One region of the Shinella sp. HY16 genome, then DNA from elsewhere that is predicted to be linked to it. Evidence: riboswitches for the same ligand, from Rfam matches in the RefSeq annotation. Region 1 holds a riboswitch; the other holds the start of a gene.
The links. Region 1 has a riboswitch for glycine ahead of gcvT (glycine cleavage system aminomethyltransferase GcvT). Riboswitches for the same ligand answer to the same signal wherever they lie in the genome.
Positions count from the first base shown of each region.

Region 2: another riboswitch for glycine. It lies ahead of K0P03_RS32240 (D-amino acid dehydrogenase); the one in region 1 lies ahead of gcvT (glycine cleavage system aminomethyltransferase GcvT).

Region 1 is NZ_JAHYXL010000001.1:1,695,184-1,699,412, forward strand. It holds gene gcvP (aminomethyl-transferring glycine dehydrogenase) at 1-465, opposite strand, end outside; gene gcvH (glycine cleavage system protein GcvH) at 465-827, opposite strand; gene gcvT (glycine cleavage system aminomethyltransferase GcvT) at 862-2,001, opposite strand; glycine riboswitch at 2,160-2,261, opposite strand; gene K0P03_RS08665 (hypothetical protein) at 2,415-2,702, opposite strand; gene K0P03_RS08670 (Lrp/AsnC ligand binding domain-containing protein) at 2,914-3,150, shown strand; gene K0P03_RS08675 (RluA family pseudouridine synthase) at 3,208-4,200, shown strand; gene K0P03_RS08680 (HAD-IA family hydrolase) at 4,200-4,229, shown strand, end outside.
Region 2 is NZ_JAHYXL010000006.1:117,212-121,440, reverse strand. It holds gene K0P03_RS32240 (D-amino acid dehydrogenase) at 29-1,270, opposite strand; glycine riboswitch at 1,419-1,509, opposite strand; gene K0P03_RS32235 (MFS transporter) at 1,546-2,976, opposite strand; gene K0P03_RS32230 (aliphatic sulfonate ABC transporter substrate-binding protein) at 3,130-4,164, opposite strand; gene K0P03_RS32225 (ABC transporter permease) at 4,217-4,229, opposite strand, start outside.

The DNA of each region.
Region 1 (4,229 bases):
CGCTTCATCGAGCAGCGAGGCGTTGGCGACATCGAGGCCGGTCAGGTCGCAGACCATGGTCTGATAGTTGAGCAGCGCTTCAAGACGGCCCTGGCTGATTTCCGGCTGGTAGGGCGTATAGGCCGTGTACCAGGCGGGGTTCTCCAGGATGTTGCGCTGGACGACCGGCGGGGTGATCGTGCCGTAGTAGCCCTGGCCGATCAGCGAGACGAGCTTCTTGTTGCGGTTGGCGGTCTCGCGCAGCTTGTCGAGCGCTTCGCGCTCGGTCATCGCCGCGCCCCATTCGAGCGGCTTTTCCTGCCGGATCGATTTCGGCACGGTGTCGTCGATCAGCGCGTCGAGGCTGTCATAGCCGATCACCTTCAGCATCGCCTCCATCTCCTTCGGCGAGGGGCCGATATGGCGACGGTTGGCGAAATCGTAGGGCTGGTAATCGGTAAAGGCGAAATCCTTGGGGAGAGACATCAGCCGACAAGCTCCTTGTAGGCGGCTTCGTCGAGCAGCGCATCCGCATCGGACGGGTTGGCGAGCTTCAGCTTGAAGAACCAGCCGGCGCCCTGCGGGTCGCTGTTGACGAGAGAGGGATCGGCGGTGATTGCTTCGTTGACCTCGACGATCTCGCCGTCAAGCGGACAATAGACGTCGGAGGCGGCCTTGACGCTTTCGACGGTCGCGGCATCGCCACCTTTTTCGAAGGTCGCGCCGACCTCGGGCAGTTCCACGAAGACGAGATCGCCGAGCTGTTCGGCTGCGTGCTGCGTGATGCCGACGGTCGCGACGCCGCCCTCGATCTTCAGCCACTCGTGTTCTTCGGTGAATTTCAGCATGTTCGTTCCTCTCCTGGGAAAATCTGTTCGCTGGTCAGCGTTTGAAGGTGTTCTTGACGAAGGGCATCGCCGCGACGGTGACGGGCAGGAATTTTCCGCGCACGCCGGCATAGAGCTGGGTGCCGGGCGCGATCGCGGACTTGGTGACGTAACCCATGGCCACCGGGCCGTCGGCATTCGGGCCGAAGCCGCCAGACGTGACGGTGCCGACGACATCCTCGCCCTCGGCGTCGGTGGCAAGCACCGCACCGCCGCGCACCGGCGCCCGGCCTTCCGCCCTCAGGCCGACACGACGGCGCGAGGCACCGTTCTCAAGCTGGTCGAGGATAACAGCGGCGCCCGGAAAACCGCCGGCGCGCTCGCCACCCGTGCGGCGCACCTTCTGGATCGCCCATTCGAGACCGGCTTCCACCGGCGTCGTCGTCGTGTCGATGTCGTTGCCGTAGAGGCAGAGGCCGGCTTCAAGACGCAGCGAATCGCGCGCGCCAAGGCCGATCGGCAACACGTCCGGATGGTCGAGCAGGCGGCGACAGACCGCTTCGGCGAGGCTGGCGGGGATGGAAATCTCGAAACCGTCCTCACCCGTATAGCCCGAGCGCGAGACGATGCAGTCGGCATCGTGCAGGTCGCAGGCGCGCACGTCCATGAAGCGCATCGAGGAGACGTCCGCCCAGAGTTCGGCAAGCACGGCCTCGGCATGCGGGCCCTGCAGGGCGATGAGGGCGCGGTCGTCATGCAATGTCAGTTCGCAGACATCGCCGATCTTCGCCTGCATATGGGCGAAATCCGCGTCCTTGCAGGCAGCATTGACGACGACGTAGAAATGGTCGCCGCGGTTGGCGATCATCAGGTCGTCCTGGATGCCGCCTTCGTCATTGGTGAAAAGGGCATAGCGCTGGCGGCCTTCGCCGAGGCCGAGCACGTCGACCGGCACCAGCGTCTCCAGCGCGCGAGCGGCGTCGGCATTGTCGCCGGAGCGGGCGCGCACAGTCACCTGGCCCATATGGGACACGTCGAAGAGGCCGGCGGCCCCGCGGGTGTGCAGATGCTCCTTCATCACGCCGGCAGCGTATTGCACCGGCATCTCATAGCCGGCGAACGGCACCATGCGTCCGCCGAGCGAAACGTTCAGCGCATGAAGCGGGGTTTTCTTGAGTTCAGACGTTTCGTCCAAAAGGCGCCCTCCAGTCTTGTGGCGCCCACGATTTAACGGGCACCGGCTCACAATCCCGGCGCTCTCGCGCCGCTCTCCTGAGCCCCCTCTGTCCCTTCGCCTGAGATTGTTATCCCTTCGGCGAGCGCTCGAAAAACGCTTCTCTCCAGAGTTACGACGGCACCTTGCTGGTCCTTTTGCCTGAGAGTTTCCGGGGCGGTTGCTCCTTCGGCACCGGCCATGCCCGTGGTCGGACGGCCAGCTTCTCCCAGCGAGGTTGCCTCCAGATAACGGCGTTGCCTGCGCTTTGGCAAGAGCGTTGCGTCGCTCCCAAGCGAATTTTTGTCGTAGCGGGAAAGGGCCGGGAGAGGGCTGCAAAGAAAAGGCCCCCGAGGGGGCCAGAGGTCGGAGGACGGCTGTTTCTGTGGGGAGGATCAGGCGGATTCCGGGAGGGCGGGCAGTTCGTTCTCGTCATAGAGGCGTTGCGCCTCGGCGACCGTTACCTGCGGCGTGCCTCCGGGCGCCGTGATCAGCGCGAGCGCGAGGGCCGGCGGCTGGATGACATTGAGCGCGGCGATCGCGCGGGCGTCACCCCGAACCTTGGCGTCCTGGCTCCAGGCGTGGATGCGTTCCTCGAAAAGCGTGTTCGCGCGCGTCTGCAGCCGCATCCCTTGTGATGCATAGGCGGCCGTTGCCGGCGAAACTGTCACGATCTGTGTCATGGCGTTCTACGGTGTTGGTTTCGTTCTCGCAATTTAACAGTTGCGCCTTTCCGAGACATGAACCGCAAGGGTTGCATTTTCATCGAATTTTAACGGTCTGTACGAATTTCGGCCGGCCTTGCCTTTGCCGGCGGAATTCCGTCATAAGAAGCACTGTAGGCCGCCGGAATCGGGCGGCAACAAGCATGCCGCCGATGGCGCGGGAGGACCGATGAAGCCGATTTTCGTGCAATTGCAATGCGCTCCGGGCAAAACCTACGAAGTTGCCGATGCGCTTTACGCTACGGAACTCATTTCGGAGCTCTATTCGACGAGTGGCGACTACGATCTGCTCCTGAAAATCTATGTCGACAGCGAGGAGGATATCGGCAAGTTCATCAACGATCACGTCGCCTCCATTCCGGGCATCGTGCGCTCGCTGACGACGCTGACCTTCCGCGCATTCTAGACGGTTCCCCTCAGCCGGTTCTTGCGCTAAAGCACGGCGCAACGAAAGAAGGCTGACATGGCAGGCATCGAACACAAGCAGGTGGAGAACGACGAGGCGGGCATGCGGCTCGACCGGTGGTTCAAGATCCACTATCCGGGCCTCGGCTTCGGCCCGCTCCAGAAATTGCTGCGCTCCGGCCAGGTGCGCATCGATGGCGGCCGCGTCAAGAGCGATACCCGCGTACAGCCGGGACAGATGATCCGCATCCCCCCGATGGAGGTCGATGCCAAGGCTGCGAAGGGCGGACCCATAGCCGGCCGCGATCTAAAGCATTCCTCCGATCACGAACTGCTCTCTCGCATGTTGCTGCATGAGGACGACAAGGTCATCGTGCTCAACAAGCCGGCCGGCATCGCCGTGCAGGGTGGTTCCGGCGTCAATCGCCATATCGACCAGATGCTCGAGGCCTGGACCAACCAGAAGGGCGAAAAGCCGCGCCTCGTGCACCGGCTCGACCGCGACACGTCGGGCGTGCTCGTCATAGCCCGCACGCGCGGTGCGGCGCAGAAGCTGACGGCCGCCTTCCGCGAGCGCGATACCAAGAAGACCTACTGGTCGCTGGTGATGGGCGTGCCGAAGAAGCATGAGGACAAGATCTCGACCTGGCTCGTCAAGGAGCAAACGCCGGATGGCGACCGGATGCGCATCGCCAAACACGGCGAGGACGGCGCCGATCATGCCGTGTCCTTCTATCGGGTCATCGAGCAGGCCGCCCAGAATTTTGCCTGGCTGGAAATGGAGCCCTATACCGGCCGTACGCACCAGCTGCGCGTCCACGCTGCCCATATCGGTCACCCGATCCTCGGCGATCCCAAATATTTCGAGGCCGACATCAACTGGAATTTCCCCGGCGGCGTACAGAACCGCCTGCACCTCCATGCCCGCCGCATCGACATTCCGCACCCCAATGGCGGGCGCCTGCGCGTCACCGCGCCGCTGCCGCCGCATATGGTGCAGACCTGGAACCTCTTCGGCTTCGACCAGAACGCGGCGGACGAGGAAGACTGATGCGGCTCGTTCTCTTTGATTGCGACGGC
Region 2 (4,229 bases), on a different contig from region 1:
AACTGTCGAAAGCTTCGCTGCCCTTCTATCAGGCGGCGATGGCGCGGTCTGCTGCCATTTCGCCGGCAATCGTATCCGTCACCATCTGCGCGGTCGCTGCCGAAAGTGTCCAGCCGAGGTGGCCGTGGCCGGTGTTGTAGAACACACCCGGCTGACGCCCCTTGCCGACCCGCGGCATCATGTTGGGCATCATCGGGCGGAGGCCCGCCCAGGGCACGACACGATTGGTATCAGCCTCGGGAAACAGCATGCGCGTCCAGTCGACGAGCGGCTTGACGCGGTCGTGGCGGATGTCGCGGTTCATGCCGTTGAATTCAGCCGTGCCGGCAACGCGGAAACGGTCGGGGCCAAGACGGCTGGTCACGATCTTCGCCCGGTCGTCGAGCAGGCTCACCCAGGGGGCTGCCGCCTGGCTGCGCTCGTCATCGAGATGCACGGTGATCGAGTAGCCCTTGACGGGATAGATATTGACCCGGTCGCCGAGCATGGCGGCAATCTGGCGGCTGGCCGTGCCGGCGCAGACGACGACGCCATCCGCCTCGACCTGGCGCTCCGCGCCCTCACCCGTCGCATAGCTGATGCGGAATGCACCGTTTCTGCCGATCGCCGTAACGCGGGCATCGAAAAGGAACCGGGCGCCACGGCGCTGGCAGGCCTTCGCAAGGCCCGAGGTGAACTTGTGGATGTCGCCGGTCGAATCCGACGGCGTGTAGAAGCCGCCGTGGAAGGCCCCGTGCAGGGTCGGCTCGATCGACTTGACCTCTTCGGCCGTCACCGCCCGGCGGTCGAGCCCGCCCTCGGTCAGCATGGCGTTGACCTTCGCGGCGTGGTCGAAGCTCGCCTTGTCCCAGTAGATGTGCAGGATACCGCGGCGCACATGGTCGAAATCGATGTTTTCGCGCTCGGCGATGGAGAAGAGGTGCTGCCGGGCGGCGATCGCCAGACGGGTCGTTTCCACCGTGTTGTCGCGATAGCGCATGATGTTCGAGACGAACTCGGCAAGCCAGGAATATTTGTGCCATGTCGGCCGCGGGTTCATCAGCAGCGGCGCGTCGTTCCGCATCATCCATTTGACACCCTTGAACAGGGTGGACCAATGGTTCCAGACCTCGGCATTGCTGGCGGAAAGCTGACCGCCATTGGCAAAGGAGGTTTCCATGGCAGCGTAGCGCTGGCTTTCGAGCACGGTGACGTCGAAGCCACGTTCCAGAAGGGCATAGGCAGTGGTGACGCCGGTAATACCGGCGCCGATAACGGCGATATGGGGCATATAGGTCTCTCGCTCCGTATGACATCAGGGTACGGGCCGGAGCCCGCGTTTTCCCCAATCTGTCACGGTACCTGAGAGTTTACCCGCACGGCATGGCCGCGACGGCTTTCCCCTTCGGTGGACGCTCACAGCGTCTCTCTCCAGATCGTTCAACTGCACGGTCACTTGTGCCTGAGAGTTTCCTGGGGGGTTGCTCCGTCGGCGCCGGCCTTGCAGCCGGTCTCTCCCATGCAGTCTTGTCGAACCCGCTCAGGCTACCGCAATCTTGAGGAGAATCAAGAGGGGCGATGACGATGTCCCGAAACTTCTGCCCCGGCACCGGCAGGCAGCGCGAGGAAACGCAGGGCCGAGACCAGCCCGATGGCGGCGATGCACAGGAAGGCGGCACGGATATCCACCAGCATGCCACCGCCAGCGGCCTCGGGGAAAAGGGCGGCCGAAAGGCGGATGACGGCGGCGGCAACGGCGACGCCGAGAAGCTGCGCAAGCTGCTGCAGCATGGCGGAGATGGTGGTCGCCGCGCTGCGCTGGGCGGGTGTGACATCGGCAAAGGCGATCGTCGTCAGCGCGGTGAACTGCATAGAGCGGGACAGTCCGCAGGCGATCAGCAGCCCGAAGAGCAGCAGCCTCGGCGTGTTACCGTCGACGAAGGCGAAGGCGCCGATCGTCAGCGCAGCGACAAGGCCGTTGACGACGAGCAGCGTACGGAAGCCGAAAAGGCGCAGCGCCGGCGTCGTCACGCTCTTCATCAGGAGGTTGCCAAGGAAATAGACGAGCACGAGCGAGCCGGTCTCGACGGCGTCCATACCGAGGCCGACCTGGAACAGGAGCGGCAGCAGGAAGGGCGTGGCATTGACCGCAAGCCGCCCGGCAGTACCGGCCGAGAGCGTCGCGAAGGCAAAAGTCGGAACCTTGAGCACGGCCATGTCGAGCAGCGCATGCGGCGCGCACCGGAGATGGCGGATGGCAGCCCAGCCGGCGGCAAGGCCGAGGGCGAGAACGGCAAGCGTGCCGGCGCCGCCCGTCGGCGCGCTGGAGAGCTCCAGGCCGGCAAGCGTGAGGGCGAGCGCGCTTCCCGTCAGCACGAAGCCCTTCAGGTCAAAGGGGCGTGCGCCCTCGGCCGGCGCCTGCGGCACGAAGAACAGCACGAGCACCACGCCGAGCAGGCCGAGCGGCAGGTTGATGAAGAAATTCCACTCCCAACCGGCATGGGTTGTAACCCAGGCGCCGATCAGTGGCCCGACCACCGGCGCGATCAGCGCCGGCCAGGTGATGGTGGCGATCGCTCGCACCAACTCCGCCTTCGGTGCGCCGCGCAGCACGAGCTGGCGCCCGACGGGCGTCATCAGTGCGGCGGATGCGCCTTGGAAGAGCCGCGCCGCGGTGAACTCGCCAAGCGAACCGGAAAAGCCGCAGGCGACGGAAGAAAGCGTGAAAAGTGCGATCGCCGTCACGAAAACTTCGCGGGCGCCGAACCGGTCGGCAAGCCAGCCGGCCGGCGGAATGAACACGGCCATGGCAAGCAGATAGGCCGTGAAGCCGATGTTGAGCGCCACGACATCTGTCGAGAAGGCCTTCGCCATCGCCGGCAGCGACGTCGCGATGATCGTGCTGTCGAGCATCTGCATGAAGAACGCCACGGCGACGACGGCCGGGACGATGCGGGTGCGGTGGAGCGGTATGGGCTGTGAGGGAATGGAAGACATCGCAATCACAAAAAAGCGACGGCGTTCAAGACGCCGCCGTCCGATCCTATAGAGCAATTCCAGCGAGAGCGCGAAGCGGATTTGCCGGACGTGCAAGGAGACAAACGAAGAGAGCGTTTCCGCAATCCGGAGACAAGCGGAAGCGCCCGGAGATCAGTTGCTGGCATCCAGCTTTTTGACGGCAGCATCGTAGAAGGAGCGATCGATCCAGGTGTCGTAATTGACCTTGCCCTTCAAAAGCTCGGCATCGGCCATGAACACCTCCTCACCCTGAAGCGCGCGCACGGCCTCCTCGGTCACCTGCGGATCCTGGAAGAACTTGCCGTCCGGATAGGTCGCGCGCACGGCCTTGTCGCTGTTGCCGGTCTCCTTGACGAAGATCGCGATCGTCTCTTCCGGATTGGCGTCGGCCCAGCGCGCCGCCGCGATATCGACGGCCAAAAGGCGCGTCACGATGTCGGGGTACTTGCGGGCGAAATCGCCGTTGACGCTGAGGAGATGCGGCACGGCCCATTCCGGGCTGCCGGAAACGCCGGCATCGAAGATCACCCGTGCTTCGCCTTCCTCGACCAGCTTCTGCACGGGACCGGTGCTCTCCACGAGGGCATCGACGTCACCACGCGACAGGGCCGGACCGGAGCTCTCGATGCCGAGATTGAGGCTCTCGACGTCGCCCAGCGAAAGGCCCACGGTCTTCAGCGCCTTGGCGAAAGTCGAATGGCGCACCGTGCCGGCGAGATAGGCGACCTTCTTGCCCTTGAGGTCCTCGATTTTCTGGATCGGCGAATCCGGCTTCACGACGATTTGCGTCTCGTTGGAGCGGTTCCAGCTCGATAGGCCGATCAACTTCACGTCGGCGCCGGTGGCCGCAAGGCGCAGCGAGGGGTTGTTGCCGATATAGGTGAAGTCGATTGCGCCGGAACCGAGGGCGACGGTCGCCGCCGAGCCACCGTCGAAGGTGGTCAGCTCAACCTTGATGCCGTCCTTGGCGAACTCGTCCTCCAAGAGCTTCTTGTTGCGGTAGAGGATGAACTTCAGGTGGCCAGGCGCCGTGGAGCCGATGCGGATGACATCGGGCTTCGCCTCGTCGGCGGAGGCCGTCGCAAGGCCAGCACCAGGCAGGATCGACAGCGCGAGCGCGATTTTCAGGAGTGTCCGGCGCAGCGGAAGGAGCGGAAACGATGTCATGGGCGGGTCCTTTCGAGATGGGTCGTTGATTGAGAAAGCGATGCGATCGGGATCAGTTCGGGCCG